DNA from 3 places in the Propionispora vibrioides genome. Region 1 is predicted to be linked to each of the others. Evidence: riboswitches for the same ligand, from Rfam matches in the RefSeq annotation. Region 1 holds a riboswitch; each other region holds the start of a gene.
The links. Region 1 has a riboswitch for cobalamin ahead of BMW43_RS12200 (nicotinate-nucleotide--dimethylbenzimidazole phosphoribosyltransferase). Riboswitches for the same ligand answer to the same signal wherever they lie in the genome.
Positions count from the first base shown of each region.

Region 2: it holds a riboswitch for cobalamin, as region 1 does, so the genes downstream of both, cbiD (cobalt-precorrin-5B (C(1))-methyltransferase CbiD) here and BMW43_RS12200 (nicotinate-nucleotide--dimethylbenzimidazole phosphoribosyltransferase) in region 1, are expected to answer to the same signal.
Region 3: it holds a riboswitch for cobalamin, as region 1 does, so the genes downstream of both, BMW43_RS12665 (PepSY-associated TM helix domain-containing protein) here and BMW43_RS12200 (nicotinate-nucleotide--dimethylbenzimidazole phosphoribosyltransferase) in region 1, are expected to answer to the same signal.

Region 1 covers NZ_FODY01000014.1:90,103-94,161, forward strand. The annotation lists gene cobS (adenosylcobinamide-GDP ribazoletransferase) at 154-918, shown strand; cobalamin riboswitch at 1,038-1,239, shown strand; gene BMW43_RS12200 (nicotinate-nucleotide--dimethylbenzimidazole phosphoribosyltransferase) at 1,365-2,393, shown strand; gene eutS (ethanolamine utilization microcompartment protein EutS) at 2,694-3,035, shown strand; gene BMW43_RS12210 (EutP/PduV family microcompartment system protein) at 3,039-3,482, shown strand; gene pduA (propanediol utilization microcompartment protein PduA) at 3,475-3,747, shown strand; gene pduB (propanediol utilization microcompartment protein PduB) at 3,780-4,059, shown strand, end outside.
Region 2 covers NZ_FODY01000001.1:340,139-344,197, reverse strand. The annotation lists gene BMW43_RS01840 (2-oxoacid:acceptor oxidoreductase subunit alpha) at 1-370, shown strand, start outside; gene BMW43_RS01835 (thiamine pyrophosphate-dependent enzyme) at 370-1,191, shown strand; gene BMW43_RS01830 (2-oxoacid:acceptor oxidoreductase family protein) at 1,191-1,721, shown strand; cobalamin riboswitch at 2,190-2,364, shown strand; gene cbiD (cobalt-precorrin-5B (C(1))-methyltransferase CbiD) at 2,447-3,547, shown strand; gene cbiE (precorrin-6y C5,15-methyltransferase (decarboxylating) subunit CbiE) at 3,532-4,059, shown strand, end outside.
Region 3 covers NZ_FODY01000015.1:71,563-75,621, forward strand. The annotation lists gene BMW43_RS12660 (transglycosylase domain-containing protein) at 213-1,016, shown strand; gene BMW43_RS12665 (PepSY-associated TM helix domain-containing protein) at 1,128-2,564, opposite strand; cobalamin riboswitch at 2,580-2,753, opposite strand; gene rpsI (30S ribosomal protein S9) at 2,917-3,309, opposite strand; gene rplM (50S ribosomal protein L13) at 3,333-3,773, opposite strand.

The DNA.
Region 1 (4,059 bases):
AAGAAGAGCAATTTATTATCATAATGAAGCAATTATCTGGCTTAGATGGATATTCATTTCATTATATAATAAGACTAACATGTTTAAATGGCCATTGAACTGAGTGCCGAATTTTCCATCTTCTTATCCTTAAACTTTGTGAGGGATCTATCCATGAAACCAAAACAATGGCTGGACGATTTTATTACCGGTTTTCAGTTCTTAACGCGGATAGAAATCTGTAAGCACCATGACAGTTCGTTGGAGAGTTTTGGACGAAGCGTCAAATTCTTTCCGCTCATCGGAGCGATGCTTGGTCTGCTGTTAGCGGCATTTCTGTGGGGGGCCAGACAGTATTTCGGCGGTTTGGGACCGCAGAATACGCTGGTAGCCGCTTTGATCATCGGGGAAGTGGTCCTTACCGGGGCGCTTCACTGGGACGGTTTTATGGATACCTTTGACGGTGTATTTTCCGGCCGGGACCGGGAGCGCATGCTCGAAATCATGAAAGACAGCCGTGTCGGCGCCTTTGGTGCTATGGCCTTGGCTCTGGCGCTGTTAGCCCGGTTCACCATTCTTACTGATCTGGAGCCGCAACTGCTGCCCGGGGTGGTGATCCTGATGCCTGTAGCCGGCAGGCTCGCTGTGGTCATGACCATTACCTTCTTTCCTTATGCCAGGCCGAGCGGCCTGGGCCATGTCTTTCCTTCTCACCGGGAGACAGGCAATCTTTATGTGGCGCTTTTGTTTGCGGCAGCCATGTTCGCCTTTCTGGGTCTGAAAGCTGCCATAGCCGGCAGCAGCGCCGTTGGCTGCGGTCTTTTGTTTGCTGCTTATGTGAGCGGCAAACTGGGCGGTGTCACCGGTGATGTATACGGCGCTGTCAACATTGTTACGGAGTTGGCCGCAGCCGCGCTCTTTCTGTTTTTGTTTTCGTAACAAGCGCTGCTTTTGAGGAAAAGATAGGACTTTTTTTACAGCCTTGCCGACTTTTTTGCTGACTCGGGAAAATGGATAGGAGAAGGTCTTTTCCTAGCGAAGTGCTAGGTATAATTTCATAGAGATGCCACCAACCAGGTGCCTCTTAGCCTAACAATAAGAGGAGAATAGGGAAGCTCGGACAGGACATAGTCCTGAAACGACGCGGTCGCGCCACTGTAATCGGGGAGAATTTTCAGCACATGCCACCGGAAAGCCGGGAAGGCGCTGAACGTTTTTTGATCCGCTAGCCAGGAGACCTGCCTGTTATGGCTGTCATTTTTCTCCGCGTCAGAGAAAATGCCGGAAGGATAGGAGCTGGAAGTCAAAGCACCTGCCTTTTAGGCAGGTGCTTTTTGTCGGTCGGGATGATTACGGACAATAATTCACCATAGGAGGGAAAGACGATGGATTTTGAAAAAGTGGTTGATGAACTGATTGACGGTGCGGCCAAGCCGCTCCATAGCCTGGGCCTTTTGGAAAAACATCTGAAAAAGGTGCTTTTGGCCTGGGGCAGACTTGATAAGAAAATTCGCCCCTATCACATCATTTATGCGGCCGATAATGGTGTCGTCGAAGAGGCTGTCGCGCCGGACCCGGTTGAATTTACCTATTTGCAGGCGCGCAATATGGCGGCCGGTCTGGCAACAGTCAGTTGCTTTTGTCAAATCAATCAGATTCCCTATGAAGTGATCGACATAGGCATTCGCGATAAGCGCGAAGCAGGCATCAACAAAAAAGTTGCCTTCGGGACAAAAAACTTTATGAAAGAAGAAGCGATGAGCCGCGAGGAGTTTCAACAAGCCTGGCAGGTTGGCGTGGAACGGGTGCAACAAGCCGTAAGGGAAAAACAAGCAAATCTTTTGTCCTTTGGCGAAATGGGCATTGGCAATACAACGACTTCGTCGGCGGTGCTCCATGCACTGACCGGGATGCCGCCTGAATTTGTCGTCGGCCACGGCGCCGGACTCAAATCGCCCGAAGCACTGCGGCGCAAGCGGCTTATTGTAGAGAAGGGCGTCGAAAAGCACATGGTCAAGCTTCACGACGTAGAAGATATTTTGCGCTGTGTGGGCGGTTTTGATATTGTGGCCATGTGTGCCAGTATGGTCGAATGCGGCAAACTAAAGATTCCTTTTGTGCTGGACGGATTTATTACGGCTGTGGCTTACGCCTGTGCCGTCCGCATCGACAGCAAACTGGACCGTTACGCGCTGCCGTCCCATATGTCCAAGGAACCCGGTATGGCCTACTGTCTCCTGTTGGGCAACATTATGGCTGAAGATGTGATCATTCACGCCGGCATGGGCCTCGGGGAAGGTACCGGCGCAGTGCTGATGGTGTCTATGCTGAAAACCATGCTTTATGCCATGCAGCATGTGGCGAGGATTTCCGATTTTTTGGCCGAGGCGGGCAAGAAGGAACTGGCCATGTAGGAAACCGGTCATAGCGAGTGGTCTGTCCCTCCTTGCGGTAAAATCCTTTTGCGTTTTTAAATTAGGAAGAGAAAGTACCCTTCTTAGTAAAGAAGGGCGCTTTCTCTTTTTTTGTAAAAGAAATAGGGTAATACAACAAAATAATCCTATTGCTTTTTCCCTGGGGAGGAAGGGGGAAAAAAGCTTTTTTGAAAGCAGCAATTATGTACGGTCGCTTGGCAAAATTTAAGCAAGGTAGAAAGACAGAAAAATCAAATATGTGTAAAGACAACGATGATTTAGCACAACGTGGAGGATGCTATGGCCTTAGACAAACCGCGCATGGTTCAAGAGTATGTGCCGGGCAAGCAGGTGACTCTTGCTCATTTGATTGCCAATCCCAAAAAGGATTTATGCGAAAAACTCGGTCTCACTGCTGTTTCGGCGATCGGAATTTTAACGATCACTCCCTGTGAAGCAGCCATTATCGCCGCCGATGCGGCAACGAAGACCGCCGCTGTGACCATCGGTTTTATGGACCGTTTTACGGGTTCTGTGGTTATTACCGGCAATATTTCGGCGGTGGAGGCGGCGCTTAACCAGGTCGTTCATCTGCTTGGTGACGGACTGGGCTTTTCCGGGCCGAAGGTTACGCGCTCCTAGCCGATGCGGCAGGTTATGTTTGTCGGCGCTGTCGGTGCAGGGAAGACATCGCTGATTCATGCATTGGAAAAAAAAGAGCAACAGGTGGCAAAGACGCAGGCCATCATGTTTCATGACGGTACGATTGATACACCGGGCGAATATGCCCAGATGCCGCGGCTTTACTCGGCGCTCATGGTAACCGCGTCCCAGGCGTCGCTCATTGCGGTTGTGCAGGATGGCATTCGTACCGGTCCGGTACTGCCGCCCGGTTTTGCGACCATGTTTGCCAGGCAATCCATCGGGATCATTACGAAAATCGATTCGCCTGAGGCCAGACCGGAACAAGCTCGTGTTCGTCTTTTGGAAAGCGGGGTCAGCGGTCCTATTTTTGCTGTGTCTGCTTTTACAGGAGAAGGAATAGAAACATTGCTGAAATTCCTCGAAAGGAGGTGCGACAATGAGTGAAGCTTTAGGAATGGTGGAAACGAAAGGCCTGGTTGGCGCGATTGAAGCGGCTGATGCCATGGTCAAATCGGCCAACGTCATCCTCGTCGGCTACGAAAGGATCGGTTCCGGTCTTGTAACCGTTATGGTGCGGGGTGATGTGGGAGCCGTCAAATCGGCTGCCGATGCAGGCGCAGCGGCAGCCCGTAAGGTAGGGGAGGTCGTTTCCGTTCATGTAATTCCTCGTCCTCATACTGATGTGGAAAAAATTTTACCGAAGGTGTAAGCCAGGGAAATATTATGGAGGTGACCAGATAAATGCAAGAACAATTGATTGACAAGGTAATGGATGAAATTAAGAAAAGGATGGAAGAGCAGGCGCCGGCCAGTAAAGCTCAAGCCGCGGCTTGTCCGGCAAATCCGGGCATGACCGAATTTGTCGGAACGGCCATCGGCGATACGATTGGCCTTGTGATTGCCAATGTAGACCCTTCGCTGCATGAAATGATGAAGATTGACCCCAAGTACCGCTCTATCGGTATTTTAGGCGCCCGTACCGGTGCCGGCCCTCACATTATGGCTGCCGATGAAGCGGTCA
Region 2 (4,059 bases), on a different contig from region 1:
CGAACGGGCTCAGGCGGAGCTTACCTTGTACACCGAGCATTTTCTGGAAGATGCCGAAGTCATTGTCGTCGCTTATGGTGGCTCGTCCCGGGCCGCTATTGCCGCAGTTAAGGCGGCCCGCAAACAAGGTGTGAAAGCCGGTTTGCTTAAGCTGATTACTCTATGGCCGTTTCCGGCTGCCTTACTGCAACAGAAGGCGCAAAAGACCAAGAAAATCATCGTGCCTGAAATGAATTACGGACAGTTGGCCTGTGAGATTGAACGGTATGTAAAGCAGGAAAAAGTGGTATCGGTTACTAAAGTAGACGGGACTTTCTTCAGTCCCGATGATATTTTGCGGCCGATCCTGGCGGCAGGGGGGCTGGAATAATGGCTGATATAGAAAAATACTTGCGTAAATCCGCTTTGCCGCACATTTGGTGTCCGGGCTGCGGCAACGGTATTTTGCTGACGGCTATTTTGCGGGCCATTGACAAGCTGCAGTTGGATCAGCAGAAGACCATTATTGTATCGGGCATTGGCTGTTCTTCCCGTGCCTCGGGTTATATGAATTTCAACACGGTTCATACTGCCCATGGCAGGGCGCTGACGGTTGCTACGGGTATTAAAATGGCCAATCCCGAACTGGAGGTTATTGTAATTACCGGCGACGGTGATTGCACTGCCATTGGGGGCAATCATTTCATTCATGCCGCCAGACGTAATATAGGTCTTACCACGATTGTCTTTAATAACAGCATTTACGGTATGACTGGCGGCCAGTCTTCGCCGTTGACTCCTATCGATAGCCGGTCTACGACGGCGCCGTTCGGTCATATGGAACGGTCCTTTGATATTGCCCAGTTGGCTATTGCAGCCGGTGCCACCTATGTGGCGCGGGGAAGCGCGTACCATGCCGCCATGTTGACAGATCTCATTGTCAAAGGGATTGAGAATAAAGGGTTCTCCGTGATTGACGGTATAACCCAGTGTCCGATCGGTTATGGCCGGAAAAACAAAATGCCTACGGCGGCAGCCATGCTGCTATGGCAGCGTGACCATGCCGTTATGGTGAAGGCCGCGGCCAAGATGACGCCGGAAGCAATGACCGGCAAGTTTGTTATCGGTGAGCTCTACCATTCGCCCACGGCGGAATATACGGCGGAGTATGCCAGATTGGTGGCACGGCTGCAGGAAGGGGGCAGGGCGTAATGCTGGAAATCAGTTTAAGTGGTACCGGCGGACAAGGGTTGATTCTGGCCGGCATCATTTTAGCGGAGGCCGCCATTCTTGACGGAAAACAGGCCATACAGACCCAGTCGTACGGACCGGAAGCCCGTGGCGGAGCAAGTAAGGCCGAAGTCATTATCAGTGAAGAAGAGATTGATTATCCCAAGGTATTGGCGCCGGATATTCTGTTGGTGATGAGCCAGGAAGCCTGCAACAAGTATGCCGGTATTCTAAAGAAAAACGGCAAACTGCTGGCGGATTCCACGCTGGTAAAGGAAATCTCCGGCCGTGAGGCCGAAGTGATTGACTTGCCGATTACCAGGACAGCCCGCGAGGAACTGGGCAATGCCATGTTTGCCAATATCATTGCACTCGGGGCGCTGGTGGCCGCGACCGGCGCGGTTAGTGAAGAGTCTTTAACCAAGGCTGTACTGGCCCGGGTGCCGCGCGGTACGGAAGAAAAAAATCAAAAAGCCCTGGCTTTGGGTAAACAGTTATATGCCCAGCGGTAGCTATTCGGAGGGAAACGTTCAGGCAAGGTTGAACGTTTCCTTTTTACATCCGGTCTGTCTGTATAATCTGGCTCTGTTAGGGAACCATTGATGTAATGAGCCTGTCGGTCTGGCGGAAAAGGGTTCGTCAGGCTGTGTACGTGCTCAGGAATAATAAACAGTGTCTTAACGGACCGGCCAAGCAGGAAAACAAGGCGCCGGGGTGGAATAAGATAAAATAAGACAAAATTTGCAAGGGAACCGCTGATAGGTAACCACTGATTAATTCACGCTGCGCGTCCTGACGGATCTTTTTCCGCCTGGCTACGTCAGCAAAACCTTGCCATAGGGGCCGCTATTCCTGCGGTTTTACTTCTTTGCCAGACGAAAAAATCTCTCGCCAGGCCGGCAGGTTCATTTAATCAGTGGTTACCTAGAATGAGTGATTTCCCGGTGTTGCAGGATGGTTTCAGACGATATTGCCGTAGCTGAATAAGGAAGGAAATAGGTGCTTGTCATGCTTAAAAGGGAATGCCGGTGAAATTCCGGAGCGGTCCCGCCACTGTGATGGGGAGTATATTCGCGTTAGCCACTGGGATAACCGGGAAGGTGCGGGTATGTGTTGATCCGAAGTCAGGAGACCTGCCTATTTTAACACGCACCGTTATGACCTACGAAAGATGGGCAGGTGGGTAAAATCTACATTGTGTTGCTTTTTACCCCTTTGTCACAGGGGGTTTTTTAGTTTGTCCAAGCAAATGCGAACAGGGATTACCACAGGTACCTGTGCGGCCGCGGCAGCCAAGGCCGCTGTGTCAGCCTGGCGCGGGCAGCCGGTGGAACAGGTTGTTGTATTATCGCCGCAGCAAAAGCCTATCGCCGTTGTCATTGCCGGCAGCAGCAGAACCGAACGGGGCGGCAAAGCAGCGGTTGTGAAGGATGCCGGTGACGATCCCGATATTACTAATGGCGTTACAATTGAGGCGGCAGTGGAAGTGGCGGAAGGCGCGGATATTGTTTTACGAGCGGGGAGCGGCGTGGGAACGGTTACGCTGCCCGGCTTGTCCGTGCCTGTCGGTGAACCGGCCATTAATCCGGGGCCGCGCCAGATGATTCTGTCGGCTGTCCGGGACGCTCTGCCACCGGGCTGGGGCGCAGTTGTCACCGTATCCATTCCCGGCGGTGAAGCGTTGGCGGCCCGTACTTTGAATCCCGTGCTGGGAATTGCCGGCGGACTGTCGATTATCGGTACAACCGGGATTGTGGAGCCCATGTCGGAAGAGGCGTTTAAAAATTCTTTAGCGCCTCAAATCAGTGTGGTTAAGGCGCTCGGCTATGATACGGTGATCTTTGCGCCGGGCAAAATCGGCCAGGACATTGCGATAAAACAATGCGGTCTGCCGGCCGAGCAGATTGTGCAAACCAGCAATTTTATCGGCTTCATGTTAGAACAGGCCGTTCGGTACGGGATGAAGCAGGTCTTGCTGTTTGGACATTTGGGCAAGATTTGCAAAGTGGCGGCTGGCATTTTTCACACTCATAACCGTATGGCCGACGGACGCATGGAGACACTGGCGGCTTATGCTGCTGCGTTAGGGGCGTCACAGCAGACGGTGCAGGCCATTTTGCGGTGCGCCACCACCGAGGCCGCGCTGCCGATCATTGAAAACGCCGGCTTGCGGCAAGTATATGCAGTGCTGGCGGAGAGGGCCACTCACCGGGCTATGCGGTATGTGTTTCAGGACCTGGAAGTGGGAACGGTTATTGTCACGCTGCAGGGAGCTATATTGGGCATGGATGCAGGTGCTGTCAAGATAGGAGAGAAGTTAGGGTGGAACATAAAATAATTGTGGTAGGTATCGGCCCCGGCTCGGCGGACTATCTGCTGCCGGTTGCCAAGCGAACCATTGAGCAGGCCCGCGTTCTGGTGGGCGGCAAACGGGCGCTGGAAACGCTGGCGCCGGCCGGTGTGAAAAGCAAAGTCATTGACGGCGATATTGCCGGCGTGTTGTCTTATATAGAAGCGGAACTGACTGCGCAGGATGTGGTTGTCATGGTGTCCGGTGATCCGGGGTTTTACAGCTTGTTGCCGGCGATTCGCCGCCAGTTTCCCCAAGGGTGCATCGAAGTGATTCCCGGCATCAGTTCCCTGCAACTGGCATTTGCCCGTACAGGCGATTATTGGCAGGATGCCACACTGATCAGCCTGCATGGGCGCAAAGCGGATGAAACAGGGCTGGCTTACCGGTGTGATAAAAAACTGGGGATTTTAACAGACAGTGAAAACAATTCCTGCACCATCGCCCGGCACTTGCTCCGGGCCGGCTGGCCGGCTGCCACGCCGGCAGTCGTTTGCCTG
Region 3 (4,059 bases), on a different contig from region 1:
TAAGTAGAGTAAAATAATAGCAGAAACCTATCAGTACCTTGTCAATCCTAAAACTGTAAGAATAATGGCGAGGCTATTTTTCGCGAGACAAGGCGGAGGAAGGAGGCATACCGTTAGTATGCCGGCTGACGACAACGAAGGCTTGCGGAAAATAGACCGTCATTATTCACAGGATTAGGGTTGATAAGGTACTAGCTTAAGTAGGAGGATATATGCGCAAAGGTCGATTTTTCCTGTTTCTTCTGATTCTGTTCCTAGCCTCCTTCTGGTGGGCCGGCGGCGCCAACGTGGTTTCCGTCCTGCCGCCAACGAAAGGATTGGTCTCCGAACAAGTATCACAGCAGGTATCACAAATGAAGGATGCCGCCATAACAGCCGATGCACCGGGACTATGGCGCAGACTATACCGGCTGGCGGCATTGAAAAGCGCCGTCCGCGATAAACTGGACACAACGAATTATGTCCCGCTCAATCAGATTCCCCTTACTATGCAACAAGCCATCATTGCCGTGGAAGACAACCGGTTTTACCAGCATGTAGGGCTTGATGTGGAGGGAATCCTGCGGGCCATGCTGGTCAATATGCAGGCCGGTGCCATTGCTGAAGGGGGCAGTACCATCACCCAGCAATTGGTGAAGAATCTTTTTCTTTCCCATGAACAGACTATGGGCCGCAAGCTGGAAGAAGCACTCCTGTCATTAGATATGGAGCTTCGCTACTCAAAAGATGAAATTTTGGAAATGTATCTGAACACCATCTATTTCGGTTCAGGCAATTACGGTCTCGGTCAGGCCAGCCAGGAATATTTCGGTAAAAAGCCGGCTGAACTGAATCTGGCCGAATGCAGCATGCTGGCCGGGTTGCCCAATGCTCCCTCGCTGAATTCGCCATACGTCAATTTTGCGGCAGCCAAAAGAAGACAGGCCATTGTCTTAGGCGCCATGGTCAAACACAATTACCTCGGGCCGGATACAGCCCAGGAAGCCAAACTGCAACCCATTGTCCTGGCAAAATAGAAAAACAATGCCGGTATTATTCTTAAAGCTGGAATCAGTGTAATATCACTGTTCCAGCTTTTTTCTGTTTACCTATATAAATCTGATTGAAAAATTTGCAGTAAGTATCAATTAGGCGTTCCCTTGGGAATTTCTTTCCCGCCATAAGAAAATACTTAGCAAGGCTACAGCCAGCCAGGCAATGGTGCCGGCAAATTCCCCCACTGTTCCGTATAGGGGAAGAACCAGGCCCAGCAGACTCAAGCCGGCCAGAATGCCCGGCCATTTCCAGGTTGATGCTGTCGGCCGGTTGAGCGATGGCGTGGCAACAGAAGAGCGTTCTATTTTTTCACCTTTCCTGAGCCACCCCAGCAGACCGGAGAGAATAACAAAAATGAGCGCGATATCCAGAAGAGCCCATAGAATCTTTAAAATAAGCAGTTCGTGATTGTGGATGTGCAGTTTCAGCATATAGCCGGCAAAAAACAAATAATCCGGTAAAGGTTTGGTGAAATATTGCGGCTCCATACCTTTTCTGTCCGGGATAAAAACAAGCTGCCCCAGAAAGTCCAGCGGATTCTCTGTCGCCGGTGTAATGTAGAAAATATAAGCCGCCGGCGATTGCCTTCTATCCGGTAAATCAAGCGAAAGGATCACATCGTCAGGAAAGGCTTCCATTACAAAAGTTTTGGCTTCAGCCAGGGAAAGATGTTTTCCCGCCGCCGGAGCTGACTGCCAATAGTCCTTCACCGCCGTCTTCGAATCCTGAATATACAAACCGTAGCTGAGTGAAAAAATAACAATAACAACGCCGCTAAAACATAAAATAATTGCCCAAACAGCCGTTGCAATGCCCAAAAACTTGTGCCAGCCAAACCACCGCTCCCGCCAACTGCGCTTGCCAATAAGGGCAAAGGGGCTTCGCCTCATAAACGGCCCGTAAAGCACGCAGCCGGACACAACCGAGACCAGGCTCAAAAAGCACATGAAGCCTAAAAACACCATCCCGCCCTTGCCCATACCAAGATACATATGCAGACGATGCATCTCATGCATGAATTCAGCCAGCCAGGGATATTTTACTTTCTCCTGATGCCAGGGCTGCAGGGTATGGTCTGACGGATAATAGGCAAGCTGCTCGCCGCCCATGCTTAACCGGGCAGCGACCGGCTTGTTGCTGTCTTTGTCCTGAACCCGAAATAGTATTCTTCCCTCATCGGGCTGAACCGAAATACTTCGTATCGACTTGCCGGAATAGCCTTCCTTCACTAATTTTTCCCCGGCGTCTACTTCCCTCCAGATTTGCCCGTAATCTGAGGCGGGATGCATATTTTCTTTGTCTAAAAGATTAAAATCATGGATTTCCGTCTTAAATAATAACGGCAGCCCGGTAAGACAAAGCAATAGAAAGAACAGCAGGCAAATGAAACCAATCCAGCGGTGAATTTTATACCAATAACGCATAATTTTTCCTCCTGACTTGAAAATAAAAAAGAGCCTTTTCCGCACACATATGCAAAGAAAAAGGCTCATGCAAAAACTGCAAACAAACCAAATCCCCCTCCCCATCACTCGCAGGTCATAGCGGCGATTGTTGAACAGGCAGTTCTCCTGACTCAGGTTCCTCGTCGGCTCACACCTTCCCAGAAATATATCCAGTGGCATCTTGTGAGCGACTCCCCTTACAGTGGCGGGACCGTGCCGGCTTGTACCGGCTTCTCTATTAAGCGCAATTGCACCTGTTCCAAATCTGTTATTTTTCTCGCTTACTATACTGCACTTTTTCTGAAATGTCAATTGGTACTTCATTAAGTATTCTTTATGCAGTAAAATTGTTGAAAAATAACAGCTTAACCTATTCCGGCAAATAGAAAAAGACCCGCACCAACCAGAGTTGATGCGGGTCTTGCTTTGAATAAAATTAACGTTTCGAGAACTGCGATGCTTTACGGGCTTTCTTAAGACCGTATTTGCGGCGTTCTTTTTCACGGGGGTCACGAGTCAGGAAGCCTGCTTGTTTCAAAGACGGGCGGTACTCGAGATCCACTCTAAGTAAAGCACGGGAAATGCCGTGGCGAATGGCGCCTGCCTGTCCGGAAGGACCGCCACCCTCTACCTTAGCCAATACATCATACTTACCAATCGTTTCAGTAAGATTTAATGGCTGTTTTACAATCAGTTCAAGAGTTTTTAAACCAAAATATTCAACAAGCGGACGGCCGTTGATAATCACGTTGCCTTCTCCCGGAACCAGACGAACTCTGGCAACCGAAGTTTTTCTGCGGCCTGTGCCGTAGTAGCTAACTAATGCCATACTCATGTTCCTCCTTTCCGGTATTATCTAATATCAAGTTCCAGTACTTCCGGTTGTTGAGCGGCATGCGGATGCTCAGCACCTTTGTACACGTTCAATTTACGGTACATTTGACGTCCCAGGCTATTCTTCGGCAACATGCCTTTAATAGCGATTTCCAGGACTCTTTCCGGCTTTTCAGCCAGCATTTTTCCGGCAGTGGTGAAGGTAGTACCTCCTGGATAACCGGAATGACGGAAATATGTTTTTTGGATCAATTTTTTACCGGTAAACGCTACCTTAGCTGCGTTTACTATGATGACATGATCTCCTGTATCAACATGCGGAGTAAAAGTCGGTTTATGTTTTCCGCGAAGAATTTTGGCTACTTCAGCGGCTAATCTACCTACAGTCTTGCCTTCAGCATCTACAACATACCATTTACGTTCTACGTTGGCTGCGTTTGCCATAAATGTTGTTTTCATAGTATCCCTCCTTGTTGCAAAAGTTACGGGTTGGTTAGATTCTGAACCTGAATTCCGGGGCTAATGGAATACATGGCATAAATCTCATAAAAACATTTTAATCAATCTGACTGGTAAAGTCAAGGATTATCGAGGGATAATTTGCATTTTTTATCAGAAATGCTCTTTCTTCTTGGGAAAATGAAACATTAATACTATTCGACATGAATACCATTAATGTTTCTCCTGTGCAATTAGTACCTGGTCAACATTAATCCAATGAATACTGGCGGTCTATTTTCCCCAC